DNA from 4 places in the Pseudomonas sp. GL-R-26 genome. Region 1 is predicted to be linked to each of the others. Evidence: predicted binding sites of a transcription regulator. Region 1 holds the regulator's gene; each other region holds the start of a gene.
The links. The regulator FliA, encoded in region 1, starts transcription of late flagellar genes. The targets are predictions, from matches to a motif close to CTAAAGTTTNNNNNNNNNNNGCCGNTAA.

Region 1 (7,914 bases):
GGTAAACTGTCTTCCCACTTGTGAGAATAGCGAGTCTGGCTCAGTCTTTGGGTAGATAAGGTTGGGGGCGTTGTGCGCTTCAAGTGTTAGCTTTTGTCTGAATACTAATTTTTCGTCGCCGTTTAATGTTCTAGGGTAATCCTTGCTGCTTTTTGTCGGGAAGGTATGTTCAAAAAAAAGTTTGTCAGCTTCTTCAAAAGAAAATCTGTTCGGAGTGCGTGGTGTGGCGCGATATTGTGCGAGAGTGCGACCTGGTACTCTGCCTGTTGGATCGTTTCTATTGATCGGGTCTCCCAAGCAATATGAATAAATATTTAATCCGCCTTCCCCAAATGGACTCCATTTGTCCGGGCTATTAAATCTCATTAACACCGGATTAAACGCCCGATACCCATTCCCCAATAAATAATGCCCAGTCACTGGATCCGGCCGTTCGCCGTTAAAGCCCAGAAGACTCGTCAATCCGCTTTCGGCCTGGCGATGGCCGTAAGGCGAGTAGGCAATGAGGTGTTGCTGTTGATCGGCTGTGAGAGTGTGCAGCACCGAGCGTTGTAGGTCAGTCGCCAGCAACGTGCTTTCAACGGCACCGCCCTGGTTCTTGTGTTGCGCCAGCAGGAGGTCGTTATTCTGAAAGACACTGAATCCAATCGCCCCCTGTATTTCGGTGGCCAGGCGGCTTTTGCAGTAAAAACGCTGGTGAGCGGGTGCATCCGGTTGAAGCTGGCTGATCAGGCGATCCAGAGGGTCGTAGCTGTAGCGGCAACGCAGAATGGATTGTGTGGATTCCATGGGGGTCGCTCCAGATTCTCAAAGGGAGGGGCGATTGAGTATCGGTCGATCAGCTGCAGGTGGGTACTAGCAGAACTGATAGGTTCGGCAGTCTTTGGGACGGGTGGGTAGTCCGGAGCGCCGCAATCCCTGTGGGAGCGAGCTTGCTCGCGATAGCGGTGGGTCAGCCAACAAGTATGTTTGTTGTGCCGATGTCATCGCGAGCAAGCTCGCTCCCACAGGGTTCTCCGTTGTTTTGAAATTTAGCCTTTTTCTGAAGCTGCACAGGTTTGCTCCATACGCTCAATTCCCCTCCACGCAAAAGTTGGAAAGCTTCTTGCAGTAGCCGCTCTGCGCCTGCTTCAGGCGTCAAAAGTTTGCTTTAAAGGAACGGGGAAAACCGGTGGATCGCTCTCAGTTAATCAACAGTGCCCGCAGCAACATTGCCGACCTCAGTCGAGGCAATCTGGGTGTGCCGCTGTTGCTGCTGGTCATGCTGGCGATGATGATGTTGCCGGTGCCGCCGTTCCTGCTGGACGTGTTCTTCACCTTCAACATTGCCCTGTCCATCGTTGTGCTGTTGGTGTGCGTCTACGCCTTGCGGCCGCTGGATTTCGCGGTGTTCCCGACCATTCTGCTGGTGGCGACCCTGTTGCGCCTGGCGTTGAACGTGGCCTCCACGCGGGTGGTGATGCTCCACGGCCAGGACGGTCATGCCGCTGCCGGCAAGGTGATCCAGGCATTCGGCGAGGTGGTGATCGGCGGTAACTACGTGGTCGGTATCGTGGTCTTCGCGATCTTGATGATCATCAACTTCGTCGTGGTGACCAAGGGTGCGGGGCGGATTTCCGAGGTGAGTGCGCGTTTTACCCTCGACGCGATGCCCGGTAAACAAATGGCCATCGATGCCGATTTGAACGCCGGCCTGATCGACCAGAACCAGGCCAAGCTGCGTCGGATGGAAGTGGCCCAGGAAGCCGAGTTCTACGGTTCCATGGACGGTGCCAGCAAATTCGTTCGCGGTGACGCCATCGCAGGCCTGCTGATCCTGTTCATCAACCTGATCGGCGGCATGGCGGTCGGTATCTTCCAGCACGGCATGACCTTCGGCGACGCCGGCAAGGTGTATGCGCTGCTGACCATCGGTGACGGTTTGGTGGCGCAATTGCCATCACTGTTGTTATCGACAGCAGCGGCGATCATGGTGACCCGTGCCTCCGGTTCGGAAGACATGGGCAAGCAAATCAATCGCCAGATGTTCGCCTCGCCCAAGGCGCTGGCGGTAGCAGCCGGTTTGATGGCGGTCATGGGCCTGGTGCCCGGCATGCCGCACTTCTCGTTCCTGAGCATGGCGGCCCTGGCGGCCGGTGGCGCTTACCTGTTCTGGAAAAAGCAGAACGTCGCCAAGGTGCAGGCCCTGCAAGAGGTCAAGCGTCAGCAGGAACTGCTGCCATCGCCGGCCCGTGCCCAGGAAACCAAGGAGCTTGGCTGGGATGACGTGACGCCGATCGACATGATCGGCCTGGAAGTGGGTTATCGCCTGATTCCGCTGGTGGACCGCAACCAGGGCGGTCAGTTGCTGGCGCGGATCAAGGGCGTGCGCAAGAAACTGTCCCAGGATCTGGGCTTCCTGATGCCGACCGTGCATATCCGCGACAACCTCGACCTGGCGCCGAGCGCCTATCGCCTGACCCTCATGGGGGTGATCCTGGCCGAAGCGGAGATCTATCCGGATCGCGAGCTGGCGATCAACCCGGGGCAGGTTTACGGCACGCTCAATGGCATTACCGCCAAAGATCCGGCTTTCGGCCTGGAGGCGGTCTGGATCGAAATCAGCCAGCGCTCCCAGGCGCAATCCCTCGGTTATACGGTGGTCGATGCCAGTACAGTAGTGGCTACCCACTTGAACCAGATACTCTACAAACATTCCAGCGAGCTGATCGGTCACGAAGAAGTGCAGCAACTCATGCAATTGCTGGCCAAAAGCTCGCCAAAACTGGCCGAAGAGTTGGTGCCGGGCGTGGTTTCGCTGTCGCAACTGCTCAAGGTGCTGCAAGCGCTATTGGCCGAACAAGTGCCTGTGCGCGACATCCGCAGCATTGCCGAGGCGATCGCCAACAATGCCGCCAAGAGTCAAGATACCGCCGCGCTGGTGGCTGTCGTGCGGGTTGGCGTATCCCGTGCAATCGTCCAAAGCATTGTAGGCACTGAGTCGGAGCTGCCAGTTATCACGCTGGAGCCAAGGTTGGAACAGATATTGCTCAATAGTCTGCAAAAGGCAGGACAAGGCTCGGAAGAGGGCGTTCTGCTGGAGCCAAGCATGGCTGAGAAGCTGCAACGTTCGTTGATCGACGCGGCGCAGCGTCAAGAGATGCAAGGTCAGCCGGTGATTCTGCTGGTGGCCGGTCCGGTTCGCGCGATGCTCTCGCGATTTGGCCGGCTCGCAGTCCCGGGTTTGCATGTGTTGGCTTACCAGGAAATCCCCGACAACAAGCAAGTGACCATCGTTGCGACAGTAGGGCCCAACGGCTGAGGTAGTGGTTTATGCAAGTTAAGCGTTTTTTCGCCGCCGATATGCGTCAGGCCATGAAGCTGGTTCGCGATGAGCTGGGCGCTGATGCGGCCATTATTGGCAACCGCCGGATCGCCGGGGGTGTCGAACTGACGGCGGCGCTGGATTACAAATTGTCGGCGCTGGCGCCGCGGGTTCCGAACATGGAACTCGAAGACGAGCTGCGCAAGACTCAGTCGCGGATCGTCACCGCCCAGGCCGAATTGAGCCTGCGTGGCGATGGCGAGAGCGACAATGCAACCAATCGCCAGTTGTTCGCCGGCTTGCCGTTGACCGCCGCCGAACCGCTGATCGAGCCGACCTACGCCGAACCCCGTCGCCCCGCGCCAGCCGCTGCGCCAGCGTCCGGTGGTGTGGACCCGCGGGCGTTCGACTCGATGCGTTTCGAACTCAACAGCCTGCGCGAACTCATGGAAGTCCAACTGGGCTCCCTGGCCTGGAATCAGCTGCAAGGCAGCCGTCCGGACCAGGCCAACCTCTGGCGTCGCCTGCAACGCATCGGTCTGTCCGGCCCGCTGTCGCGCGACCTGCTGGGGATGATCACTGAAATCGAAGAACCTCGTCAGGCCTGGCGCATGTTGCTGGCGCACTTGGCGCGCATGATCGTTACCCCGGAAGTCGAGCCGCTGGAAGAGGGCGGTGTGATCGCCATGGTCGGCCCTGCCGGCATGGGCAAGACCACCACCCTGGCCAAGCTGGCTGCCCGTTACGTGCTCAAGTACGGCGCGCAGAACATTGCGCTGGTGAGCATGGACAGCTTCCGCATCGGTGCCCAGGAGCAGCTCAAGACCCTGGGGCGCATTCTTAATGTGTCGGTGACCCACGTCGATCCGGGCCAGTCCCTGGTGCAGGCGCTGGAACCCTTGCTGCGCAAACGCGTGGTGCTGATCGATACCGCCGGCCTGCAGGCCAGCGATCCGGCCCTGCGCATGCAGCTCGAAAGCCTGGCCGGTCGTGGCATCCGCTCGAAAAATTATCTGGTCCTGGCAACCACCAGCCAGAAACAGGTTCTAACGGCCGCTTATCACAGTTACAAGCGTTGCGGGCTCGCAGGCTGCATCCTGACTAAACTGGATGAAACGGCAAGTCTGGGCGAGGTGTTGAGCCTTGCCATCAGTCATGAACTGCCGGTGGCTTACCTGACCGATGGCCCGCGGATCCCGGATGATTTGCATCTGCCGCGCCGTCATCAATTGGTCAGTCGCGCCGTGAGCGTGCAAATGCAGGAAGAACCCAGCGAAGAAGCCATGGCTGACATGTTCGCTGACATCTACCACAGCCCGACCAAGCAGGTTGGCTGAGGTAATAATGAACAGTTTTTGTACCTACATCGATGGTCTGCCATGCATTGTTCCGTTTGTGAACGCGCAGCCAGTAATGTGGCCTCCGTCTATGCAAGACAAGGTAAAGAAATAACATGGGCAGCATGCATCCCGTACAGGTGATCGCGGTGACCGGCGGCAAAGGTGGCGTCGGGAAAACTAATGTGTCAGTGAACTTGTCCCTGGCTTTGGCCGAGCTTGGCCGGCGCGTCATGCTGTTGGACGCCGACCTGGGACTGGCGAACGTCGACGTTCTGCTGGGCCTGACACCCAAACGTACCCTGGCCGACGTGATCGAAGGCCGCTGCGAACTGCGCGATGTACTGCTGCAGGGACCCGGCGGCATCCGTATCGTTCCGGCCGCATCCGGCACTCAGAGCATGGTGCATCTGAGCCCCGCCCAACACGCCGGTCTGATCCAGGCCTTCAGTGATATCGGCGACAACCTCGACGTATTGGTGATCGACACCGCTGCGGGCATTGGTGAATCGGTAGTCAGTTTCGTTCGCGCAGCCCAGGAAGTGCTGCTGGTGGTGTGCGACGAGCCGACCTCGATTACCGATGCCTATGCCTTGATCAAGTTGCTGAACCGCGACTACGGCATGAACCGCTTCCGCGTCCTGGCCAACATGGCCCAGAGCCCGCAGGAAGGACGCAACCTGTTCGCCAAGTTGACCAAGGTCACGGATCGCTTCCTCGACGTCGCCCTACAATACGTCGGCGCGGTGCCCTACGACGAAAGCGTGCGCAAGGCCGTGCAGAAGCAGCGCGCCGTCTACGAGGCCTTCCCGCGTTCCAAGTGCTCGCTGGCGTTCAAGGCCATCGCGCAGAAGGTCGATACCTGGCCGCTGCCTGCCAACCCGCGCGGGCACCTGGAGTTTTTCGTCGAGCGGCTCGTGCAGCAGACAGCAGGACCTGTTCTATGACAGCCAGCGGCTACAACCTCTACAAGAAGTCGGCACGTGATGCGCAGTACGAGCTGATCGAGCGTTACGCGCCGCTGGTTAAACGCATTGCCTACCACTTGCTGGCGCGTTTGCCGGCCAGTGTCCAGGTCGAAGACCTGATCCAGGCCGGGATGATCGGCCTGCTTGAAGTGTCGACCAAATATGACGCCAGCAAAGGCGCCAGTTTCGAGACGTACGCGGGCATTCGAATCCGCGGCGCCATGCTCGATGAAGTGCGCAAGGGGGATTGGGCGCCACGTTCGGTTCACCGCAATACGCGCATGGTCAGCGATGCCATTCGCTCGATTGAAGCTAAAACCGGCCGTGACGCTAAAGATCACGAAGTTGCGGCCGAACTCCAATTGAGTCTCGATGATTACTACGGGATTTTGAACGACACCCTGGGCAGCCGGCTGTTCAGTTTCGACGACCTGTTGCAGGACGGCGAACACGAAGGGCTGCACGAGGATGGCGCGAGTGCTCATCTCGAGCCGTCACGCGATCTGGAAGATGAACGCTTCCAGGCTGCGCTGGCGGATGCGATTGCCAATTTGCCGGAGCGTGAGCGACTGGTGTTGGCGCTGTACTACGATGAAGAGTTGAACCTCAAGGAAATCGGTGAGGTCCTGGGGGTCAGCGAATCGCGGGTCAGCCAGTTACACAGCCAGTGCGCGGCCCGTTTGCGGGGGCGTTTGGGGGAGTGGCGAGCGCGCTGAAGGCAGTGTGGGGACACTGCGAACGAGGCTGGTGTGGTGTTGAACTGCGCCGGTCGCGATCTGTTGTGCTCCAGACAGTCATTGAGTGCTTTGCCGGATTGATTGAAATGGCGCGTTCAGGTGCTGGGCGCGTTTAAGACTGCTTGGAGGTCGAATTGGACAAGAACATGAAAATCCTCATCGTTGATGACTTCTCAACGATGCGGCGGATCATCAAGAACCTGCTGCGTGACCTTGGGTTCACCAACACCGTCGAGGCCGACGATGGCACTACCGCCATCCCGGTGCTCAACAGCGGAAGCATCGACTTTCTGGTAACGGACTGGAACATGCCTGGCATGACCGGTATCGATCTGCTGCGCCACGTGCGTGCCGATGAAAAGCTCAAGCACCTGCCGGTGCTGATGGTGACCGCTGAAGCCAAGCGCGAGCAGATCATCGAAGCGGCCCAGGCCGGCGTTAACGGCTATGTGGTCAAGCCCTTCACGGCCCAGGCGTTGAAAGAAAAAATCGAGAAGATTTTCGAACGCATCGGTTGATGAGTGCGCCACGGGGGAGCTATGGGCAATAACGAAACTTCATTGGGCGATTTTGAATCGACCCTGAAAAAACACGCCGTCGAATTGGTCGCGAGCCTTGAAAAAGGCAAGTTCGGCGACGCGGTGCAATTGATCCATGAGCTCAACCAGACCCGTGACCGCGGCCTGTATCAGGAAGTGGGCAAGCTCACTCGCGAACTGCATAGCGCGATCGTCAATTTCCAGATTGACCCGCACATGCCGCAAGCCGAAGAAGTGTCGCAGATCACCGACGCCACCGAGCGCCTGGGGTATGTGGTCAAGCTGACCGAGGCTGCGGCCAACCGCACCATGGATCTGGTGGAAAGTGCCACGCCGCTGGTCAATGGCCTGGCGGATGAAGCCAAGGTGTTGAGCGCGGACTGGGGGCGCTTCATGCGTCGCGAAGTCGGCGCCGAAGAGTTTCGTGAACTGGCCCGGCGGGTAGACGGGTTCCTGACGCGCAGCGGCACGGACAATCGCGCGGTGTCGGGCAACCTCAACGACATCCTGCTCGCCCAGGATTACCAGGACCTCACGGGCCAGGTGATCAAGCGTGTGACCCAGTTGGTCACCGAAGTTGAAAGCAACCTGCTCAAGCTCGTGCTGATGGCCAGTCAGGTGGACCGCTTTGCGGGCATCGAACATGACCGTGAAGCGATGCTTGCTGAAAAAGATCCACAAAAACATCTCTCTCAGGGTGAAGGTCCGCAGATTCATGCCGATAAGAGAGAAGACGTTGTGTCCGGTCAGGACGATGTGGACGATTTGTTATCCAGCCTGGGATTTTAGAGTTTTAGAATTTTAGGTTTTTTGGGTTTTTAGACCTGTAGGAGCACCCCCCTTAATGAGCTTCGGCGCCGATGAAGAGATCCTTCAGGATTTCCTGGTTGAGGCCGGCGAGATTCTAGAGCAACTGTCCGAGCAACTGGTCGAGCTGGAAAGCCGTCCGGATGATGCGGATCTGCTCAATGCAATTTTTCGCGGTTTTCACACTGTAAAAGGGGGCGCCGGCTTCCTCCAGCTCAACGA
Region 2 (7,914 bases), on a different contig from region 1:
GGGTGACGATGATCCTGACCCTGTTCGCCTATTGGGGTATCGGCTTGCCGGTCGGTTACGTGCTGGGACTGACCGATTGGTTCGGTCCGGCCAGCGGCCCGAGCGGGCTATGGGAAGGATTGATTGCCGGCTTGAGCTGCGCGGCGCTGATGCTGTCGATCCGCCTGACGCTCAGTGCGCGCAGGCGAATTCGTAACAGCCGCTCGGCGGGTTGACTGCACAAACAAAAAGACCTGCTTTTGCAGGTCTTTTTTTTGGCTACCGTTAAACGGACTTCTTGCGAATCCAGTAGAGGTAGGTGCCCTCATCTTCGTGCTGCGCCACCAGTTCATGGTCGAGAAACACGCAGAACTTGGGAATGTCGCGACGGGTCGACGGATCAGTGGCGATCACCTTGAGCAGGCCGCCGGGCACCAGGTCACGGATGTGCTGGTGCAGCATCATCACCGGCTCGGGGCAGTTGAGGCCGGTGGCGTCGAGGGTGCCGTCTACCGGCGTATCAAGCATTTCACTCATGATTCACTCCTGAAACTGGCCGGCATTGTCGCGCATTGCCGGGTTTGTGGCGAGGGAGCTTGCTCCCTCGCCACAAAAGCCATGGATGGATATCAGCGGGATTTCGGCTTCTTCACATCCAGTCGACGCAAATGGCAGGTCACTTCCTCGCGGTCGTGGTACAGCTGCTTGCAGCCGATCTCAACCTTGATGCCCCGGGCCTTGAAGCCATCGGCAATGCGCTCGAGCAAGCGCTTCACTTCGGCATAGCGCTGTTTCATCGGCAGCTTGAGGTTGACCACCGCTTCGCGGCAATGCCCCTCGCCAATCCACTCTTCCAGCATCGCGGCGTTGCGCGCCGGCTTCTCGACGATGTCGCAGACCATCCAGTCCACCGGTTGCTTGGGCTTGAAGGTAAAACCGTCAGCCATCAAGTGCTGCACCAGACCGGTGTCCATCAGGCTTTCGGCCATCGGGCCGTTGTCGATGGCGGTCACCAGCATGCCGCGATTGACCAGTTGCCAGGTCCAGCCACCGGGGGCGGCCCCGAGGTCGACGCCGGTCATGTCGCCGTGCAGGCGCTCGTCCCACTGATCGCGCGGGATGAAGTGGTGCCAGGCCTCTTCCAGCTTGAGGGTCGAGCGGCTCGGCGCCTCGCGGGGGAATTTCAATCGCGGAATGCCCATCGGCCACATCGCCGAGTTGTTCGACTCCGCCAGGCCCATGAACACTTCGCGGCCGCTCTTGAACGTCAGCAGCAGGCGCGGCTTGTGAGCGTCTTCCACCAGCTTGCCGGCGGCCATCAGCGCCTTGCGCAGGTGAACTTCGAATTTCTTGCAGAAGTTCGACAGTTCCTTGCCGTCGTTGGTGTCGACCATTTCCAGCCACAGGCTGCCGCACAGCGGAAAGTCCGCCATATGCGCCAGGATCACGCTGATGCGGTCGGTTTCCGGCAGATCGATGAATATCCCCCGAGCCCACTGGCGCGGGAAGATCAGCTCGGCGAAACGCTGCCCGCGCATCAGGCGCTCGGCGCCGTCTTCTTCGGTGCAGACAAACTCGGCGCAGGCAGTTGCAGCCTTGGCCTTGGCATATCCGGCCACGTTCAAGCGCGCAGCGAGGTCGGAAATCTCGGAACAGACTTCGCCTTCGAAGCCCGGCCGGCAATGCATAAAAAGGGTGTTCATTCTTACTCCTGGGCAGATGGCGAGACATTCAACCACTGCGCGATGCCCAGGCTTGCTCTACAGCAAAGCCTGTCACGAAAACCGGCGCATGATAGCCGACTTCGGAACCCAGGGTCTGTTAACGCTTGCTGTCGACCGCGACGCAGCCCCATTTTCCGCTGGGCAAGGCGCGAGGAACGCAGTTTGGTTGTTCCAAATAAGTTCCGAGCAACGCCGCCCAGCGGAAAATGGGGCGCGTCCCTTCGGGTTGCGCGCCAAAGTGTGCGAGGCCGCGTTGCGGGATTTGCCAAGGGAACAACCATTGGCGGCATCCCGCGCCTTGCCTCGCACACTTTGGCATCGCAACGCGGTTCGACAGCAAGCGTTAACAGACCCTGGACTTGCCCATAGAGTCCAGTTATTAGCCTTAAGCACCAAAGAGGGCTAGGTTTAGTCCTCTATCCGTTCCCTCTGTCCGTAGCCGTGCGGACTCAAAGGAGTGATCGCAATGCCGTCCCTCGATAGCCTGAATACGCTCAAGACCCTGCAAGTCGGCAACAAGACCTACCACTACTTCAGCCTGCCCGATGCCGCCAAAAGCCTGGGTGATCTGGACAAGTTGCCGATGTCGTTGAAAGTCCTGCTGGAAAACCTGCTGCGCTGGGAGGACGAAAAAACCGTCACCGGCGCCGACCTCAAGGCACTGGCCGCGTGGCTCAAGGAGCGTCGCTCCGACCGCGAAATCCAGTACCGCCCGGCGCGGGTGCTGATGCAGGACTTCACCGGCGTACCGGCGGTTGTCGACCTGGCCGCCATGCGCGCGGCGATGGCCAAGGCCGGCGGCAATCCGCAGCGGATCAACCCGCTGTCGCCGGTGGACCTGGTGATCGACCACTCGGTGATGGTCGACAAGTTTGCCAGCAGCAGCGCCTTCGAGCAGAACGTCGACATTGAAATGCAGCGCAATGGCGAGCGCTATGCGTTCCTGCGCTGGGGCCAGAGTGCCTTCGACAATTTCAGCGTGGTGCCGCCGGGCACCGGGATCTGCCACCAGGTGAATCTTGAATACCTCGGCCGCACGGTCTGGACCAAGGACGAGGACGGCCGCACCTACGCCTTCCCCGACACTTTGGTGGGCACCGATTCCCACACCACCATGATCAACGGCCTCGGCGTGCTCGGCTGGGGCGTCGGCGGTATCGAGGCGGAAGCGGCAATGCTCGGGCAACCGGTGTCGATGCTGATTCCGGAAGTCATCGGTTTCAAACTCACCGGTAAGCTCAAGGAAGGCATCACCGCCACCGACCTGGTGCTGACCGTGACCCAGATGCTGCGCAAGAAAGGCGTGGTGGGCAAATTCGTCGAATTCTACGGCGACGGCCTTGCCGACCTGCCCCTGGCCGACCGTGCGACCATCGCCAACATGGCCCCGGAATACGGCGCCACCTGCGGTTTTTTCCCGGTGGACGACATCACGCTGGACTACCTGCGCCTGTCCGGACGGCCCCTGGAAACGGTGCAACTGGTCGAGGCCTACAGCAAGGCCCAGGGCCTGTGGCGCCTGCCCGGCCAGGAACCGCTGTTCACCGACAGCCTGGCGCTGGACATGGACAGCGTCGAAGCCAGCCTCGCCGGGCCAAAACGCCCACAGGACCGGGTGTCGCTGCCCAATGTCGCGCAAGCGTTCAGCGACTTCGCCGACCTGCAATTCAAGCCCACCAACAAGGAAGAAGGCCGCCTGGAAAGTGAAGGCGGTGGCGGTGTTGCCGTCGGTAATGCCGATATGGCCGGCGAAGTGGATTACGACTACGAAGGCCAGACCTATCGCCTGAAAAACGGCGCCGTGGTCATCGCCGCGATCACCTCCTGCACCAACACCTCCAACCCCAGCGTAATGATGGCGGCCGGACTGGTGGCGAAGAAGGCCGTGGAAAAAGGCCTGAAACGCAAACCCTGGGTGAAGAGCTCGCTGGCCCCCGGCTCGAAAGTGGTCACCGACTACTACAAGGCGGCCGGGCTGACCCATTACCTTGACGAATTGGGCTTTGCCCTGGTCGGCTATGGCTGCACCACCTGCATCGGCAACTCGGGACCGCTGTCGGAGCCCATCGAGAAAGCCATCCAGCAAGCCGACCTCACCGTGGCCTCCGTGCTCTCAGGCAATCGCAACTTCGAAGGCCGGGTGCATCCACTGGTTAAAACCAACTGGCTGGCCTCCCCGCCGCTGGTAGTGGCCTACGCGCTGGCCGGCACGGTGCGCACCGACCTCAGCCGCGAGCCGCTAGGCGATGACAAGGACGGCAAGCCGGTTTACCTGCGTGACATCTGGCCAAGCAGCAAGGAAATTGCCGACGCAGTGAATCAGGTCAACACCGCCATGTTCCACAAGGAATACGCCGAAGTGTTTGCCGGTGACGCGCAATGGCAGGCGATCAAGGTTCCGCAGGCGGCGACCTATGTCTGGCAGGACGACTCGACTTACATCCAGCACCCGCCGTTCTTCGACGACATCGGCGGCCCGCCGCCCGTGGTCAAGGATGTCAACGGCGCCAGGATCCTCGCACTGCTCGGCGACTCGGTGACCACCGACCACATCTCCCCGGCCGGCAACATCAAGGCCGACAGCCCGGCAGGGCAATACCTGCGCGACAAAGGCGTGGAGCCGAGGGACTTCAACTCCTACGGCTCACGGCGTGGCAACCATGAAGTGATGATGCGCGGCACCTTCGCCAACATTCGCATACGCAACGAAATGCTCGGCGGCGAAGAAGGCGGCAACACCCGCTACATTCCCACTGGCGAGAAAATGCCGATCTACGACGCCGCCATGCGTTATCAGGCTTCAGGTACCCCGCTGGTGGTGATCGCCGGCCAGGAATACGGCACCGGCTCGAGTCGCGACTGGGCCGCCAAGGGCACCAACCTGCTGGGGGTGAAAGCGGTCGTCGCCGAAAGCTTCGAACGGATTCACCGCTCCAACCTGGTCGGCATGGGCGTACTGCCGTTGCAGTTCAAGCTGGATCAGAACCGCAAGAGCCTGAAGCTCAACGGCAGTGAAATCCTGGACATCCTCGGCTTGACCGGCGTCGAGCTGACGCCACGGATGAACCTGACGCTGGTCATCACCCGCGAAGACGGCAGTAGCGAGAAGATCGAGGTGTTGTGCCGCATCGATACGCTCAATGAGGTGGAGTACTTCAAGTCCGGAGGGATTTTGCATTACGTGTTGCGGCAGTTGATCGCGTCCTGACCGACCGCTGACAAAGACACCGCCTTCGGGCGGTGTTTTTGTTTGGGCCACGCTTATAATCGCAGCCCTCAGGATACCCCCATCTGTGGCGAGGGAGCTTGCTCCCGCTCGACTGCGAAGCAGTCGCCAGCCCTGCAGATGCATTTCATCTGGCACAACGGGTTGATTGTTATTGGGGCCGCTTCGCAACCCAGCGGGAGCAAGCTCCCTCGCCACAAAAGCTGTTCATCTCTAAGGACTTCAAATGATTGCCCTGCCATGGACGTTTCTGGCCCTGCTTTCCTTCGGCTACGGCCTGGCGCTGACCTACGGCCATCTCGGCTGGCTCTCGGCAATTTCGGTGTTCTTGTTGCTGGTCGCCGGCGCAGCGGTTCGCCAACGCGAGATCCCTTTTGTCCGCTACCTCGGCCACGGACTGTTCATCGTCCTGGCCCTGGCCTTGGCGACGCATTGGCTACCCGGTTTCTATAACGGTCGCGGTATCAATCCCCAACGCTTTACCGACGATGCCGTGTCATTCGCCATGCACCTGAATCTGGACAAACCGCTGATCGGCTTCTGGCTGTTACTGGTTTGTCCGTGGATTGTCGGCCGACGTTCGCTTCGGTTGTCCCTGTATGCCACCGCACTGGCACTGACCTTGAGCGCCGTGCTGGCATTGGGCGGCGCGCTGTTGCTGGGCGTAATCGCCTGGGCGCCGAAATGGCCGGATCAAGCCTGGCTGTGGTTGCTGAACAATCTGCCTCTGGTGACGCTGGTCGAGGAAGCGCTGTTCCGTGGCTACATCCAGGGCGGACTGAGCCGGTACCTCAAAGACCGGCCCTACGGTGAACACCTCGCCCTGCTGCTGGCGTCATTGGTCTTCGGCCTGGCCCATATCGGCGCAGGATGGCAGTGGGTGTTGCTGGCGACGCTGGCCGGGGTCGGCTATGGCCTGGCCTACCGGTTCGGCGGGCTGGGCGCCGCCATTGCCAGCCACTTTGGCTTGAACCTGCTGCATTTCGGCCTGTTCACCTATCCGATGCTCACCAGCTGACGCAAGGGTCATTTTGCGACGCATCGCTGATTATCGAAAAATAATCTCAACAATCCGCCGGCCTTGCCGATACAGCACTTGAAAGCCTTGCGGATTAAAAAAGCCATGCGTAACAACCAGCCAATTACACAACGCGAGCGGACCTTCCCGGCTCAGCAACGGTTGATTTCCACCACCGATGCCAAGGGCATGATCACCTACTGTAACGACGCTTTCGTCGAGATCAGCGGGTTTTCCCGAGAGGAACTGATCCGTGCACCGCACAACCTGGTCCGTCACCCCGACGTCCCGGCCGCGGTGTTCGCACACATGTGGGACACGCTGAAACAAGGCTTGCCATGGATGGGCATCGTCAAGAATCGCTGCAAGACCGGTGATCATTACTGGGTGAACGCCTATGTGACACCGATCTTCGAAGGCAATCAGGTGATCGGTTACGAGTCGGTGCGGGTCAAGCCCAGCGCCGAACAGATCCGCCGTGCCGAAGCGCTCTACCAACGCATCAACCAGGGCAAGTCGGCCATTCCCTCCTCGGATAAATGGTTGCCGATCCTGCAGGACTGGCTGCCGTTCATCCTGGTCAGCCAATTAAGCTTCATGATCGGTGCATCGCTGAACTCCCATTGGGGGTTTGCCCTGGCTGCCGGTCTTTCGGTGCCGCTGGGCCTGATGGGCCTTCAGTGGCAACAGCGTGGCCTCAAGCGTTTGCTGCGCCTGGCCGAGCAGACCACCTCCGATCCGTTGATCGCACAGATGTACACCGACAGTCGCGGCGCCCAGGCGCGTTTGGAAATGTCCATCCTGAGTCAGGAAGCACGCCTGAAAACCTGCCTGACGCGCCTGCAGGACACGGCCGAACACCTGACCGATCAAGCCAGGCAGTCCGACGCCCTGGCGCACAACAGCTCCAGCGGTCTGGAACGTCAACGGGTCGAGACCGAACAGGTGGCCACTGCGGTCAACCAGATGGCAGCTACCACCCAGGAAGTCGCCAGCCACGTGCAACGCACCGCCGACGCCACCCAGGAAGCCAATCGCCTGACCGGTCGCGGTCGTGATATCGCCGGGGAAACCCGCGAAGCCATCCAGCGCCTGTCGGTGGTAGTCGGTGAAACCGGCGTGACCGTGACCCAACTGGCCAAGGACAGCAACGAAATCGGCGGCGTAGTCGACGTGATCAAAGGCATCGCCGACCAGACCAACCTGCTGGCCCTGAACGCCGCCATCGAAGCGGCCCGTGCCGGCGAGATGGGTCGTGGTTTTGCGGTGGTGGCCGACGAAGTCCGTCAGCTGGCGCAACGTACCAGCGAGTCCACCGGGCAGATTCATGCGCTGATCGCCAAGCTCCAGCAAACCGCCAGCACCGCCGTGCAGACCATGGAAGCCGGGCATCGTCAGGCGGAAGAAGGCGTGGCGCGGGTACTGGAAGCGGACCAGGCACTGGTGGGGATCAGTGAAGCGGTGGCCAACATCACCGACATGACCACCCAGATTGCCGCCGCGACTGAAGAGCAAAGTGCCGTGGCCGAAGAAATCAGCCGCAACATCAGCAACATTTCGGAGCTGGCGGACCAGACCTCGGAACAGGCGCAGAACTCGGCGTTGCTGAGTGAAGAGCTGACCAAAACCGCGAATACCCAGTATTCGTTAGTGGAGCGGTTTAACCGCTAGCCGATTGCGCGCCGTCTACTTCCCTATAATCCCCGACCAATGATCGGGGATTTTTTATTGCATAAAGCTTCACCTTAAAAAACGACATCTCATAACTCACATAAAAACCAAAAAATCCACTATCAACCTTGATAGTTAAATTGCTCCGATAAAAATCTTACGCTATTCATCCCGACATCGACAGAACGTCACGTGTCAACATCTATGAGGTCTTTAACCAAGATGGATAGCAAACTGGAACGCCTATTAGCGGCAACGAAACAAAAACTTTATCCGGTACCCCCCGGCACGTTCAG
Region 3 (7,914 bases), on a different contig from region 1:
ACCAGCAACTGGCCGTTTCCATGTCCCGCGAGGGCGGAGGTATCGGCCTGGCGGACGTGCTGATGCGCCAGATGTCGAAGAACAAACCAATGGCCCCAGGTGAGGCCGCCGCTGCGTCGCTGGCCAAGCAAGAGGCTGCCAAGGCTGCCGCTCAAACACCGGTGGCGGCAGGCACGGTGGCAATCAATGGCCCGTTGTCGCGGGTCAATGGTCAGCGTCCGTTGTGGGCTTCTCGGTCAGTTCACGCTCCGCAAGAAGCGGGCGAGGGTGCCCATCGCAATGACATGGCGCTGATCAATCAGCGGCGCCTGGCATTGCCGCCGAAACTGGCTGATCGGTTGTTGGCCGGGCTGGTGCCTTCGGCGACGACCGCTGCCACGGCGATCAACAAGACACCGTTGCCTGAGCGCGCGACAAGCACCGGCACGGGACCGCTGTACAACGGCGACTGGCTGGCGAGCGCGCAGCAAGCCTCCAGTGGCGGCATGCAGATCTATGGTCGCGCCATGGCGCAGATTCCGTTGGCGCCGGCGAAGAAAGCCTTCAGTTCCGCCGACCAGTTCGTCAACACCATGTTGCCGATGGCCAAGGAGGCGGCCGCCCGCATCGGTGTCGATCCACGTTATCTGGTGGCCCAGGCGGCCCTGGAAACCGGCTGGGGCAAGTCGGTCATGCGTGCTCAGGACGGCAGCAGCAGCCACAACCTGTTCGGCATCAAGGCCGGCAATAGCTGGCAGGGCAGTTCGGCGCGGGCGATCACCAGCGAATTCAGGGATGGGCAGATGGTCAAGGAGACGGCCGAGTTCCGTTCCTACGACTCCTACAAGGACAGTTTCCATGACCTTGTGACTTTGCTGCAGACCAACAATCGCTATCAAGATGTCGTGAAGTCGGCCGATAACCCAGAACAGTTTGTACGCGAGTTGCAGAAGGCCGGTTACGCAACCGACCCGGACTACGCAAGCAAGATTTCGCAGATAGCCAAGCAGATGACGAGTTACCAGAACTACGCTGCGGCGGGCGTTTCCACCACGCCTTTATAGGCACAAGGTATAAGGTTTGAACCATGAGTTTGCTCAATATCGGGATGTCGGGTTTGTCCGCCAGTCACGCTTCGTTGGTGACTACGGGTAATAACATTTCCAACGTCGATACCGTCGGGTACTCGCGCCAGCAAACTGTCCAGGGAACCAAAAGCTCTATACAGAATGGCAATGTGTTCATCGGCACTGGCACTACTCTGGCTGATGTGCGTCGGGTCTATAACAGCTACCTTGATGCACAATTGCAGACCACCACTTCGCTTAACGGCGATGCGCAGGCTTATCTTGGGCAGGCGACGCAAGTGGACAAGTTGCTGTCCGACAGTGGTACCGGTATTACCAAGACACTGCAGTCATTTTTCTCGTCACTGCAAACGTTGTCCGGCAACGCCAACGACAATGCTTCGCGCCAGGCTTTGTTGACCAATGCCCAGGGCTTGAGCAGCCGTTTCAATGCGATGTCCCAGCAGTTGAAGCAGCAGGGGTCGTACATCAATGATCAGTTGGGCTCGATGGCCGATCAGGTCAACAAACTGGCGTCGACCGTTGCGGCCTACAACAAAAAAATTGGTGAAGTTAGTAGTTCGGGTGGAACGCCCAATGAATTGCTGGATCAGCGTAACGAAACTATCCGCCAGCTCAACGAACTGGTTGGCACACAGGTCACCGAAACCGACGGCCGACTGGATATCTACCTGGGTAGCGGCCAGCCGTTGGTTATCGGCGACACGGTCAATAAATTGCGCGTGGCGGTCGACCCGGCCGACCCTACTCGTGCCTCGATCATCATGGATCGAGGTAGTTCGTCGATCGATATCACGGGTGTGATGAGCGGCGGCCAGATGGGTGGATTGTTGCGCTATCGCACTGAAGTTCTGACGCCCGCGGTTAACAACCTGGGGCGTATCGCCATGGTTGTGGCCGATCAGGTCAACAAGCAGCTGGGGCAGGGCCTGGATCAGAGCGGTAACTTCGGTGCGGCACTGTTCAACAACATCAATAGCGCGGCGGCCATCAGCCAGCGCAGTATTGCCAGTGCCAACAACAATCCGGCGTCCGGCAATCTGAATGTCACCATCAAAGACACCAGCAAGCTGCAAGCCAGTGATTATCAGGTCACAGTCACCGCCACGGGCTACAACGTACGCCGACTGTCGGATAACACCAACATGGGTAACTTCGCTTTCGCCACGCCTCCTGCGGCCGACCCGGTCATCGATGGATTGAGCCTGAGCTTGAACAGTGGTTCGGTCGCTGTCGGGGACTCCTTCAAGATTACCCCGACCCGTAGCGGTGCTGCGGACATGACCACGGTCATGACCGATACCAAAACCCTGGCTACGTCCGCACCGCTGACCTCCACCAAGGCCTCGGGGAATGGCGGCACCGGTGCTGTCAGCCAGCCGAACTTGACCACCACTCTGGATATCTACGATCCGGTCCAGCGCCTGGAAGTGCAGACGGCGGTCAAGACATCGATGCCCGTGCGCATGCTGATGACCAGTGCTACCGCTTATGAAGTGTTCGATTCCAAGGGCAACAGCATCGGTACCGGCAACATTGTGCCAGGTCAGAACAACGACCTGAGTATCGCAGTGCCTTACACCGATGCCGGTGGCAACGCCAAAACCTTCAATGTGGGAATGACCGTCAGCGGCAGCCCTGCTTCGGGGGACAGCTTCAACATTTCCATGACTGCGGCCGACAGTACCGACAACCGCAACGCCCAGGCCTTGCTCGGTCTGCAAACCAAGGCGACAGTCGGTGCAACTGCGACCAGTCCGGGTGTGAGCTTTACCGATGCGTATGGTGGTCTGGTATCGAAGGTCGGCTCGCTGACCAAGCAGGGGCAACTGGATGCAACGGCTACCGATACCATCTTGACTGGCGCTCGAAACGCCCGTGACTCGCTGTCTGGTGTCGATCTCGATGAAGAGGCTGGCAACCTGACCAAGTTCCAGCAGTACTACACGGCCTCTTCGCAGATCATCAAGACTGCGCAGGAAATTTTCAGCACCCTGATCAATGCCCTTTAAGGAGCCGTAGAACATGCGCATTTCTACAGCACAGTATTACGCCACGACGGCCGCCAACTATTCTCGTAACCTCAACAATGTGATGAAGACGGCCGAGCAGGCCAGCAGCGGCGTGAAGCTCGAGACCGCGGCGGACGATCCTGTCGGCGCGGCGCGGTTGCTGCAACTCGAGCAGCAAAAAGCCATGTTGGGGCAATACACCACCAACATCAGCGCGTTGAACACGGCGCAGGCGCAGGAAGAGAGCGTGCTGGACAGCATCAACAACGTGCTGCAAAAAGTCAGTGAGTTGGCGATACGAGCCGGTGGCGGTTCGTTGAACGACGATGACCGTAAATCCATCGCCGCCGAACTCAAGCAGTCCGAAGAGCAATTGCTAAGCCTGATGAACAGCAAGGATGCCAGCGGCAAGTACATTTTCTCCGGTGCGAGTAACAACACTCAGCCGTTTGTACACAACAGTGACGGCACTTACAGCTATCAGGGCGACCAGACCCAGCTGGAACTGAAGATCGGCGATTCGATGTCCCTGGGCCTGAACGATACCGGTTGGGACGTTTTCCAGCAGGCAATCAATGCCGCCCGCAGTTCGACCACGATGACAGCACCTGCCGTTAATGACGGGCGGGTGGACTTGTCCCCGGGACTGGTAAATTCCGGTCCGGCCTTCGATGCGAGTTTCCGCAACGGTCAGCCTTACACCATGTCGTTCACCAGCAGTACCCAGTTCGTGATTACCGATGCGCTGGGTAATGACGTGACGGCGGAAGCGACCGGTGGTGGCAAGTTTGATCCGAGTGCCAAAGGCGGTTCCGACGTCAACTTCCGTGGTGTGACTTTTAAGCTGGACATCACTTTCCAGCCGGGTGACACACCTGCCGACTCCGCCAGTGCCGACGCCGTGATCGCCGGTCACAGCTTCCAGTTGACGGCCAAGCCGGACAGCTTCGTCGCCAACCGCGCTCCGAACAACCCATCGACGGCGATCATTGCCCAGACTACGGTAACCAACGCTGCCGACTACAAGAGCTTCTTCCCTGAAGGCGGCGCAGTCCTGAAGTTCACCGGTCCTGGAGCCTTCGAGCTGTACGCGCGCCCACTGACCAGCACCAGTACCCCGGTTACCACAGGGACTGTAGTGGCAGGCGTGGCGACGGCGGCGGGTGTCAGCTTCACTTTGGGCGGCACACCGCCGACTCCGGCGGCAGGTGATCAGTTTGATATCGCGGTCAATACCCACCAGACCCAGAACGTCCTCGATACCATCAGCCAGCTGCGTTCGGCGCTCGACGCGCCGACCCAAGGCAACCCTGTCGCCCAGCGTTTTATGGAAGACACCGTCGCTTCCGCCATTGCCAACCTGAACAATTCCAAGAACCAGGTCGACATGGCGCGTGGTGCGATCGGTGCACGGGGCAATGTGATGGATATGCAGGCAGATCAGAACACGAGTTCCGGCCTGATCAACGAATCGACCGGCAATTCGATCAAGAACACTGACCCGGCGGAAGTGCTGACGCGCCTGACCTTGCAGCAGACCATGCTGCAGGCCGCGCAACTGGCGTTTGCCAAAGTTTCCCAGTTGAGCCTGTTCAACAAGCTTTGAGTCGGTCTTGACCGCTCGCGGCCAGTCCCTTTCATGGGGGACTGGCTTTTTTTTGCCTTTTTTCGGCTCGTCGCATAGCAGGGTGGGGCGGGATCCGGACCATAAAATCAAATAAAGCACTGATCTCTGAGTGACCCGTCAGTCAAAACGCGCATCTTCACTGTATCCTGTCTGCGGGCGGTGAAAGGTGGCGGACTGTTCAAGCTGTTTGCTTGAGCGCCGACGATGCCAGGCCCTGACTGTAGACGCCCTCGATTCAGCGAGCGGCGATGTTCAGCTGTTTATTATTGGGAAGCCATAATGATTGGCATAAAAAATATTGCGAGTTACGTGCCGGCAGCCGGGGTTGATAACTACGCCCAGGGTGCAAAGTTCGACAAGGACGAAACCTTCATCCTTGGCAAGATCGGTTCGGCGTTTTTGCCGCGTATGGATGCCGATCAGGAAACGTCCGATCTGTGTGTCGAAGCCGCCAAAGCGCTGTTCGCCGCCAGCCCCGAGCTCAAACGTGAAGCCATCGATTGCCTGATCGTCGTCACCCAGAACGGTGATGAAGAAGGGTTGCCGCACACCGCAGCGATCGTTCAAGACAAGCTGGGCCTGCCGACCCATGTCGCCGCTTTCGATATTTCCCTGGGCTGTTCCGGCTATGTGTACGGCATCTACGCGATCAAAGGCTTCATGGAAGCGGCAGGTCTGAAAAACGGCTTGCTGATCACCGCCGATCCGTATTCGAAGATCGTCGACCCGGAAGACCGCAACACCACCATGTTGTTCGGTGATGCCGCCACTGCGACCTGGATGGGCGAAAACGCTGTCTGGCAGCTGGGCAAGTCGAAGTTCGGCACCGACGGTTCTGGCGCGCCGCACCTGAAGGTCACCGACGGTGTGTTCTTCATGAATGGCCGCCAGGTCTTCAACTTCGCCTTGTTGAAAGTCCCGGCGCATTTGCATGAGCTGCTGGATGAGTCGAACTTGCAGGCCAGCGACATCGATGCCTTCTGCATTCACCAGGGCAGCGCGGCCATCGTCGATGCCGTAGCGCGCCGCTTCGAAGAAGGTGAGCCGGAGAAGTTCGTCAAGGACATGCTCGAAACCGGCAACACGGTTTCCTCCAGCATTCCGCTGCTGCTGCAAAACCATGTGTTCGATTCGAAATGGACGCGCGTGGCCATCAGCGGCTTCGGGGTAGGTCTATCCTGGGGCTCGGCGATTCTCTATCGCGGTTGATAGCTGGAATACAGGCATAAAAAACGCCCGGTAACGTAAGTTGCCGGGCGTTTTGCTTTTTTATGGCGCCGATTTTCTGGCTGTAAAGCCTTGAAAATAAAGGGCTGGCACGCTGCCACTAAAAATTTGCAAAAAACCGCTCAAGCAAAGCCTCTTCACGACGATAACTATTACGTAGGTTCTCTAGGCCACACCAGGCGGTAGCCAGGGCCGGAAGCCGCAGTATCCATCCAACGAGGATTTCGTCATGGCTTTAACCGTAAACACCAACCTTGCTTCCTTGACCGTTCAGAACAACCTGAACAAAGCTTCCGGTAACCTGCAGACCTCCATGCAGCGCCTGTCCTCCGGCCTGCGTATCAACAGCGCTAAAGACGACGCTGCCGGCCTGCAGATTTCCAACCGTCTGACCAGCCAGATCAACGGCCTGGGCACTGCCATCAAGAACGCCGGTGACGGTATCTCCATCGCGCAAACGGCTGAAGGCGCGATGCAGGAATCCACCAACATCCTGCAAAAAATGCGTACCCTGGCTCTGGCTTCCGCGAACGGCTCGCCAAGCGCTGAAGACCGTAAGTCGAACAACGCCGAGTACTCGGCTCTGACTTCCGAACTGACCCGTATCGCTACCACCACTACTTTCGGTGGTCGTAACCTGCTGGACGGTTCTTTCGGTACTACCGCTTTCCAAGTGGGTGCTAACGCCAACCAGACCATCAACATGACTCTGGGCGACGTTTCGGCTAGCAACATTGGTTCGCAACAAGTGAAAAGCACCAGCATCACTCCATCTGCAACGGCTATCGCCGGCGGCACGATCGTTGTCAACGGAGGTGGTGCAACCGCTAACGTAGTCACCACTACCACTGATTCGGCCAAGTCGATTGCTTCCAAGCTGGACGGCGCTGTAAGCGGTTTGTCTGCAACTGCCAGCACAGAAGCAGTTTTCACCCTGCCTACTGCTACTATTGCCGCCAGTGACTTCACCATGACTGTAGCTGGTGCGGCGGTTAAATTTGTGGGTGTAACCAGCCTTTCCGATCTTGCTGATCAGATGAAGTCGGGCGCTGCAAAACTGGGTATCAGCGTTAACTATGATGCCAAAGCCAACACCCTGTCGGTGAAGTCCGATACCGGCGAAAACCTGGCGTTCAGTGCTCTGGGTGGTGCTGCGAACACCATTTCGGTTGCGACCAAGAATGCTTCCGGCACCCTCGGCACTTCTGCTGTACTCGCTGCTGGTTTGACTGCCGTTGGCGCGGTCTCGCTGAACTCCACCAGCAGCTACTCGATGACTGAGGCAGCTGCCGGTACTTTGACTGGCTTGTTCGGCGGCGCTGCTGTCAGCTCCACTAAAACCACCGTATCCAACACTGACGTGACCACTGCCGCCAACGCGCAGAACGCCATCGACGTGATCACCAAGGCGATCAGCAACATCGACTCCCAGCGTGCTGACCTCGGTGCCGTGCAAAACCGTTTCGACAGCACCGTGTCGAACCTGCGCAGCATCTCGGACAACTCCACTGCTGCACGTGGCGTGATCCAGGACGTTGACTTCGCATCGGAAACTGCTCAGCTGACCAAGCAGCAAACCCTGCAACAGGCTTCCACCGCGATCCTGTCCCAGGCTAACCAGCTGCCATCGGCTGTGCTGAAGCTGCTGGGTTAATTCCGGCGCTTGGTAATTGACGGAAGGGCGCGTTTACGCGCCCTTTTGTTTTTTCATGATGAGGAGATCAGGCATGGACATGAGCGTCAAGTTGAACCAGTCCTATCCCGCCGTTGCCCTTCAGGGCGTAACGCCGAATGTCACGGGATCACCGGAGCAGCCCAAGGTTGAAGAGGTGAAGGCTTCGAACGCCAAGCCAAAACGTGACGAGCTGGAAAAAGCGGTCACCGATATTCAGGAATTTGTCCAGGCTGCCCAGCGCAATCTGGATTTTTCCATTGATGACTCCACTGGCCGGGTCGTGGTCAAGGTCATCGCCACCGAAAC
Region 4 (7,914 bases), on a different contig from region 1:
CCATCCACTCCACCGGTTGCCGCCTCACCGCCCTCGGTGCCTATTACCGCGAACTCGCGATCAAGGGACATTTCTGATGCCAGTGTTTATCAGCTACCGCCACATGGACCGCGCCCACGCGGTCAAGATCAACGCGCGCCTGATCCAGGCCAACATCAAGACCTACCTCGACGTACTGGATGCCGAATCCCAGACCACCGACGACATCACCGGGGTGATCACCCGCAACATCAGCGAATGCACGCACCTGCTGGCAGTGGTGTCGGAGAAAACCGCGCTGTCCTGGTGGGTGCCGTTCGAAATCGGCGAGGCGACCATTACCAACCGACGCATATGCTCGTTCAAGACCGGCCCGACAGAGCTGCCGCTGTACCTCGATAAATGGCCGAAGCTGACCAGCGACCGGGACATCGAGTTCTTTATCGATGCTTATCGCAACGAAGCGACACTCAAGCGCTCGATGTCACTGGAATCAGTGACCGGCAGCGAGTCGGCGCGCAGCGTCAACAAATCCAATGCGGATCGTTTTCACGCCGATCTCAAGTCCCGAGTCATCCGCGGCTTTTAACGGAGAGAACGCCGACAAAAAAGCCGACATCGCTGTCGGCTTTTTTGTGGGTCACTGCTTGGGCGGTTCAGCCGGTTTGGCTGGCTCGCCCGGTTTCGGTGCCGGGTCGTCGAACAGGTTTAGACGCTCGCGCAGTTCGTGGGCCGGCAGCGGTTCCTTGTCCGCCGGCAACGCGTTCGGGTCGGCCGGTGCAGCCGGTGCGGCCCCCGGAACAGCCGAACCTTGCGGCGCATCAGGAGCAGGCTCCGCCCCTTGCGAACCTTCGATCGCACGCTGGGCTTTCTTGGTCAGCACCACGATGTCAATACGGCGGTTCACCGGGTTGAACGGATGCTCGCGATCGAACAGCGCCGACGAGGCATAGCCGACCACACGCGCCACCTGAGCATCCGGATAACTGCCCGCCACCAGCGCACGCCGTGCGGCGTTGGCACGGTTGGCCGAAAGCTCCCAGTTACCGAAGTCACCGGTGCCGGTGTATGGCTTGGCATCGGTGTGGCCGCTGATGCTGATCTTGTTCGGCACCGCCTTGATGGTGTCTGCCATAGCCAGCAGGATGTCTTCGAAATACGGCTTCAAGCGAGCTGAGCCAGAGTCGAACATCGGGCGGTTTTCCGCATCCATGATCTGGATTCGCAGGCCGTCCGGCGTGATTTCGAACAGGATCTGATCCTTGAACTTCTGCATCTGCGGGTTTTCTTCGACCTTGTTCTGCAGTTCTTGCAGCAACAGTTCGAGGCGCTCTTTTTCGACCTGCTCGGCCATGCCTTCGACCTGATCGGTATCGACGGTGACCTTGTCCGGCTGCGGCTGGGACTTCACCTCGGGGTTGAGGGTGTTTTCCGGCGCCAGGGTCGGCGTGCCGCCCAGATCGATGATGTAGGGCGTGCCGCTTTCGGAAAAGCCGATCGGGTCCTTGAAGTAACCGGCGATGGCAATCTTCTGTTCCGGCGTGGCGGTGGACAGCAGCCACAACACCAGGAAGAACGCCATCATCGCCGTGGCGAAGTCGGCGAAGGCGATTTTCCAGGCGCCCCCGTGGTGCCCGCCGGCGATGCGCTTGACGCGCTTGATGATTATCGGCTGGTTATTTTCCATGGCTTAACGACCGCGAACCGCTTGTTCCAGCTCGGCGAAGCTTGGACGGTGCGCCGGGTACAGGACCTTGCGCCCGAACTCCACGGCCAGCGATGGCGGCATGCCGGAAGCCGAAGCCACCAGCGAGGCCTTGATGGCTTCGTAGACGTTCAGCTCTTCCTTGGCATCGTGGGCCAGGGAATGGGCCAGCGGGCCGAAGAAGCCGTAGGCGGCGAGAATACCGAAGAAGGTACCCACCAGTGCCGCACCCACGTGCAGGCCGATGGACTTCTGGTCGCCTTCACCCAGCGAGGCCATGGTCACCACGATCCCCAGTACCGCCGCGACGATACCGAAACCAGGCATGGCGTCGGCGATGCCGTTGACCGCGTGGGATGGGTGTTCGAGGTCTTCCTTGAGGCTGAACAGTTCCATGTCGAACAGGCCTTCCAGCTCGTGGGGAGCCATATTGCCGGAGGACATGATGCGCAGGTAATCGCAGATGAACGCAGTCATGCGCTCGTCCTTTAGCACCGTCGGGTACTTGGCGAAGATCGGGCTCGCGGCGGCATCTTCGATGTCACCTTCGATGGCCATCATGCCTTCGCGGCGGCTCTTGTTGAGGATCTCGTAGATCAGGCCCAGCACTTCAAGGTAGAAGGCGTGGTTGAAACGCGAACTGAACATGCCCAGGGACTTCTTGAGCACGTGCATCGTCATGTAGCCGGGGTTGGCCTGCAAGAAGGCGCCGAGGGCCGCACCGCCGATGATCATGACCTCGAAAGGCTGGATCAGGGCGGCAATCTTGCCGTGGGAAAGCACGTATCCGCCGAGCACGCTCGCGAATACGACGATGATGCCGATAATTTTAGCCATAGGTTAGGAGAGCACTTACTGAGTCGGGTTCAAGGTCATATTCGGAAGTTAAAAAATCTCTTCTTCTACTTATCGGCAAAACTGCGCCAGACTATAGCCAGTTCAGGCGAAAAGCTAATTTGACCCCTTGCGGGCATAGGTAATGTTGACGATGATCGCCTCCCACCATGGTTAACGAAACGAACGTCCCAACCCCGAAACCGACCACTCTCGAAGGCTGGGTCAAGCTTCTCGATGGCGTGCGCCTGCCGGTTCCGCAAGCCAGCCACGACCTGGTTTGCAGGGCCATCCGCGACAATCGCAGCTCGCTGCGCGATATCGCCGACCTCATGCAAAGCAGCCCGGCCCTGGCCTTGAGCGTGATTCGCGAAGCCAACCGGCACCCCCATGGCGGCATGGCCGAGCCTGCGGAAAACCTTGAGGTCGCGATCAATCGCCTCGGCCTGAAACGCACCGAAGAACTGCTCGCGCGCCTGCCCGCCGAACCCCAGTCCGAGATTCCCAAAGCCCTGCGTCAGTTGCAGATGATCAGCCAGCACGCCACGCAACAGGCCAACGGTTTTTTTGCCAGTCGCCTGGCGCGCCTGTGGCAGGACATCCACTGGGGCAGCCTGCTGTTTCTTTCGCCCCTGTGGCCACTGGCACTGACCCATCCAAAACTGCTCGAAGACTGGGAGCTGCGGGTCATCCATAAAGGCGAGTCGGCACACAAAGTCGAGCAGCAACTGTTTGGCGTACGCCTGCTGGACATCGGCCAGGCGCTGGTGGAGGCCTGGCGCTTGCCGATCTGGGTGCAGCAAGGCTATCGACTGCTGCTCACCGAGCAGCGGGAATTGGTGAAAGTGCTGCGCATTGCCCGTGACAGCGGGCATCCACTGCGCCAGCAGAACCGCCTCGATGACGATCCGACCCTTCGCCGCTGGCTCAATCAACCAGCCAATACGGTGCTGCTGGCCAACGGGCTGGCACTGTCGGCGCAACACGCCTGGGACAGCCCCCACAGTGAGCGCTGGCAGTACCTGACCAGCCTTTACCTGCAAATGCCGATGGACGAACTGCAGCAACAATTGCACCAGCAGGCCGCAAACAGCGCACGCCAACACGCCATGCCCGACCTCTGGCACCCCGCCGAGTCGCTGATCTGGCCATGGGGCATGACCCGTGTCCACGCAGGCTTGCTGCCGGCGGCGGCACCCACCGCCGAAGACCTGGCGAAGTGGCGCAAGCAATGCGCCGAATTACTGGTCGAGCCGAGTCGCTTCACCAACGCCATGCACTTGACCATCGCCGCCCGGGACGCCCTCGGGGCCTGCGGCATGCGCCGGGTGATGATCCTGATGGCCGACCGCACCCACGCCAACCTGCGCGTGCACCAGACGGCCGGGCTGCCGAAGGAGGCAGCCGGGTTGAATTTCGTGGTCAGCCAGAGCAACGTGTTGCAGCGCCTGCTCGCGCAGCAGGCCCAGGTGCGCCTGACGCCCGCCAACAACGCGCAATTCTCGGCCCTGTTGCCCAACAGCCTGCGTTCGCAGTTCAGCGGCGAACACTTGCTGCTGCGTTCGCTGGTCAACAATGGCCGGGTGATCATGATCGTCGTGGCGGATCAGGGCGGCGGGCCATTTTCGGAAATTTCCGTACAGGCCTTCGGTAAAACCGCACAGTGCATCGAAAAAGCCCTGCACAGCTTTAGCCACCGAGGCCAATAAGCTGCGTTACAATCCTCCCTTTTGTGCTCTGGAGACCTCACATGTCTGACTTCTCTGGCTTGCCGCTGGTGATCGAGCCGAGCGACTTGCTCCCTCGACTCGACGCCCGCGAACTGATTCTCGTGGACTTGACCAGTCCCGCCCGCTACGCCGAAGGGCACATTCCCGGCGCGCGCTTTGTCGATCCGAAACGCACGCAGCTCGGCCAGGCCCCCGCCCCGGGGCTGATGCCTCCGCAGGCAGCACTCGAAGCGCTGTTTGGTGAGCTGGGACACAACCCCGATGCGGTCTACGTGGTGTATGACGACGAAGGCGGCGGTTGGGCCGGGCGCTTCATCTGGCTGCTGGATGTCATCGGCCACAGCAAGTACCACTATATAGATGGCGGCCTGCCGGCCTGGCTGGCGGAAGGCTTGCCCATGTCGATCCAGATCCCGCCATCCGTGGGCGGCCCGGTTCCACTGACCTTGCACGACGAACCCACCGCCACCCGCGAATACCTGCAAAGCCGTCTCGGCGCCGCCGACCTGGCGATCTGGGATGCACGCGGGCCGCTGGAGTACTCCGGTGAGAAAGTCCTGGCAGCCAAGGGCGGGCACATTCCCGGCGCGGTCAATTTCGAATGGACCGCCGGCATGGATCAGACGCGCCAGCTGCGCATCCGCACCGACATGCCGCAGATTCTCGAACAACTCGGGATCAGCAAAGACAAAGAAGTGATTACCCACTGCCAGACACACCATCGCTCTGGCTTCACCTATCTGGTGGCCAAGGCTCTCGGTTATCCGCGGGTCAAGGGCTACGCCGGCTCCTGGGGCGAATGGGGCAACCATCCCGATACCCCGGTAGAAATTTAAGATTTTTAAGGACCGTTAATGAACAAGCGTCTGTTTCTCCTCGGCCAGTACCTGCTGCCCCACAACCTGCTCTCGCGACTGGCCGGCTGCATCGCCGAATGCCGCGTGCGCTGGTTCAAGAATGCCTTTACCGCCTGGTTCGCCAAGCGTTATCAGGTGGACATGTCCCTGGCGCTGGTCGAAGACCTGACCGCCTACGAGCACTTCAACGCCTTCTTCACCCGCGCCCTGAAAGACGGCGCCCGTCCGCTGGACGAAACCCCGGGCGCGATCCTCAGCCCGGCCGACGGCGCGATCAGCCAGCTCGGCCCGATCGAGCACGGCCGCGTGTTCCAGGCCAAGGGCCACAGCTTCAGCGTGCTGGAATTGTTGGGTGGCGACGCGGCAAACGCTGCGCCGTTCATGGGTGGCGACTTCGCGACCATCTACCTGTCGCCGAAGGACTACCACCGCGTGCACATGCCGCTGGCCGGCACCCTGCGCGAGATGGTCTACATCCCGGGTCGCCTGTTCTCGGTCAACCAGACCACCGCTGAAAACGTTCCGGAACTGTTCGCCCGCAACGAGCGCGTGGCGTGCATTTTCGACACCGAGCGCGGGCCGATGGCCGTGGTGCTGGTGGGCGCGATGATCGTTGCGTCGATTGAAACCGTCTGGGCCGGCCTGGTTACGCCGCCGAAACGCGAGCTGAAAACCTTCCGCTACGACGAAGCCGCGCGCGCGCCGATCCATCTGGAAAAAGGTGCGGAACTGGGACGCTTCAAGCTGGGTTCGACCGCCGTCGTGCTGTTCGGGCCGGATCAGGTTAAGTGGGCTGAAGAAATGACCGCCGGTACAGCGGTGCAGATGGGGCAGGGCATGGGCTCACCAAAAGCCTGACCTGTTCGCAAACCTGTAGGAGCGAGCCTGCTCGCGATGAGTGTAAGGGCGACGCGTGCATTCAGAATGCCCGCGTCATCGTTAACGTCCATCGCGAGCAGGCCTCGCTCCTACAGTTCGCTTTAGAGCTGGCCGTCGCGATCGCGGAAGCCCAGCAGGTACAGCACGCCATCCAGGCCCAAGGTGGAAATCGCCTGCTTGGCCGACTGCTTCACCAGCGGCTTGGCGCGGAACGCCACGCCCAACCCGGCAATCGCCAGCATCGGCAAGTCATTGGCACCATCGCCGACCGCAATGGTCTGCTCCAGGCGCAAGCCTTCCTTGTGTGCCAGTTCCTTCAGCAAATCCGCCTTGCGCTGCGCATCGACAATCGGCTCGACCGCCACGCCAGTGACTTTGCCGTCGACCACTTCCAGTTCGTTGGCGAACACGTAGTCGATACCCAGCTTGGCCTGCAATTGCTTGGCGAAGTAAGTGAAGCCGCCCGACAGAATCGCAGTCTTGTAGCCCAGGCGCTTGAGTTCGGCGAACAGGGTTTCGGCGCCTTCGGTCAGGCGCAGCGAGGCGCCGATGGAATCCAGCACATTGACGTCCAGACCTTTGAGCAAGGCCAGGCGCTCCTTGAAGCTGGCGCGGAAGTCCAGTTCACCTGCCATCGCCCGCTCGGTGATTTCCGACACTTTGTCGCCGACGCCGGCAGCCTTGGCCAGTTCATCGATCACTTCGGCTTCGATCAGGGTTGAGTCCATATCGAACACTGCCAGGCGACGGTTGCGACGGAACAGCGAATCTTCCTGGAAGGCGATGTCGACGTTCAGTTCCTGGGCGACGCTGAGGAATTCGGCACGCAGCGCCTGCGGATCAGCCGCTTCGCCACGCACGGAAAACTCGATGCAGCCCTTGCCCTTGTCGGCCGGGGTGTCCAGCGGCATGCGCCCGGACAGACGATCGATGTGATCGATGTTCAGGCCATATTTGGCGGTGATCGAGCTCACGGCCTGCAACTGCCCGGCTGTCACCTTGCGGGTCAACAGGGTCACGATGTGGCGCTTTTTGCCCTGGTTGCCGACCCACTGCTGGTAATCCACTTCGGACACTGGCGTGAAACGCACCTGTTGATCGAGCTCGTAACCCTTGAACAGGATGTCCTTGAGCACAGACTTGCCTTGCTCGGTGTCGGGAATTTCAACCAGGATGCCGAACGACAAGGTGTCGTGGATCACCGCCTGACCGATGTCGAGAATATTCACACCACCCTGGGCCAGAACGCCGGTAATGGCCGCAGTCAGACCCGGACGGTCGACTCCCGTGATGTTTATCAGGACGATTTCGCGCAAGGCGCACCCCCGCAGGTGGAAAAAAACCGCATTCTACCCACTTTCAGTGACCATCGGGCACCGTGAGCGCTTTGACGGCCTAGGGCCTGTCGCTATACTGCGCGTCAACTCCACGGACAAAAGAGCCGAGCTCAAGTGAACCGGCCTACGCCAGTAAAAACCGACAACTTCTTCCTGCTGATCTTCCGGGCACTGCGCCACCGCCGTGTACCGATTGCATTGCGCATCGCCAGCCATAACGTGATCCTGGTCGCCCTGGCCCTGGTCATCTATGCCGGTGTGATGGGCCTGCAGTTCAAGCAGGCCATGCACGAGCAGGCGGATGCGCTGGGCGAAAGCCTGACCACGCAGACGGCCACCTCGGCCACCGAGCTGCTGGTGTCCAACGACATCCTCAGCCTCAATGTGCTGCTCAATAACCTGACCAAGAACAAGCTGGTGGCCCACGCCGCCATCTACAGCCCGGACAACCGCATCCTCGCCGAGTCCGGCCAGCGTCCCAAGCATGGCCTGCTGGGCGAAGCCGAGGGCATGTACCAGAGCAAGATCACCTTCCAGGACGTGACTGCCGGGCAATTGCGCATCAGCCTGGACATGGACCAGTTCCAGCAACC

Region 2: a site for FliA is predicted at 5,993-6,020, ahead of KGA96_RS23550 (methyl-accepting chemotaxis protein). Genes of this name have one in related genera too.
Region 3: a site for FliA is predicted at 6,055-6,082, ahead of KGA96_RS26870 (flagellin). Genes of this name have one in related genera too.
Region 4: a site for FliA is predicted at 2,591-2,618, ahead of motA (flagellar motor stator protein MotA). Genes of this name have one in related genera too.

What each region holds. Positions count from the first base shown of each region.
Region 1 is NZ_JAGYGI010000021.1:6,040-13,953, forward strand. It holds gene KGA96_RS20675 (RHS repeat-associated core domain-containing protein) at 1-789, opposite strand, end outside; gene flhA (flagellar biosynthesis protein FlhA) at 1,172-3,301, shown strand; gene flhF (flagellar biosynthesis protein FlhF) at 3,313-4,641, shown strand; gene fleN (flagellar synthesis regulator FleN) at 4,758-5,588, shown strand; gene fliA (RNA polymerase sigma factor FliA) at 5,585-6,325, shown strand; gene KGA96_RS20700 (chemotaxis response regulator CheY) at 6,493-6,864, shown strand; gene KGA96_RS20705 (protein phosphatase CheZ) at 6,886-7,674, shown strand; gene KGA96_RS20710 (chemotaxis protein CheA) at 7,730-7,914, shown strand, end outside.
Region 2 is NZ_JAGYGI010000027.1:44,217-52,130, forward strand. It holds gene KGA96_RS23525 (MATE family efflux transporter) at 1-215, shown strand, start outside; gene tusA (sulfurtransferase TusA) at 265-516, opposite strand; gene rlmM (23S rRNA (cytidine(2498)-2'-O)-methyltransferase RlmM) at 609-1,682, opposite strand; gene acnA (aconitate hydratase AcnA) at 2,170-4,911, shown strand; gene KGA96_RS23545 (CPBP family intramembrane glutamic endopeptidase) at 5,156-5,947, shown strand; gene KGA96_RS23550 (methyl-accepting chemotaxis protein) at 6,053-7,618, shown strand; gene KGA96_RS23555 (hypothetical protein) at 7,841-7,914, shown strand, end outside.
Region 3 is NZ_JAGYGI010000040.1:16,734-24,647, reverse strand. It holds gene flgJ (flagellar assembly peptidoglycan hydrolase FlgJ) at 1-1,043, shown strand, start outside; gene flgK (flagellar hook-associated protein FlgK) at 1,067-3,079, shown strand; gene KGA96_RS26880 (flagellar hook-associated protein 3) at 3,093-4,685, shown strand; gene KGA96_RS26875 (ketoacyl-ACP synthase III) at 4,986-5,915, shown strand; gene KGA96_RS26870 (flagellin) at 6,163-7,587, shown strand; gene KGA96_RS26865 (flagellar protein FlaG) at 7,661-7,914, shown strand, end outside.
Region 4 is NZ_JAGYGI010000002.1:1,433-9,346, forward strand. It holds gene KGA96_RS03275 (caspase domain-containing protein) at 1-77, shown strand, start outside; gene KGA96_RS03280 (toll/interleukin-1 receptor domain-containing protein) at 77-568, shown strand; gene motB (flagellar motor protein MotB) at 620-1,666, opposite strand; gene motA (flagellar motor stator protein MotA) at 1,670-2,521, opposite strand; gene KGA96_RS03295 (HDOD domain-containing protein) at 2,689-4,227, shown strand; gene rhdA (thiosulfate sulfurtransferase) at 4,269-5,084, shown strand; gene asd (archaetidylserine decarboxylase) at 5,103-5,963, shown strand; gene serB (phosphoserine phosphatase SerB) at 6,086-7,300, opposite strand; gene KGA96_RS03315 (AhpA/YtjB family protein) at 7,436-7,914, shown strand, end outside.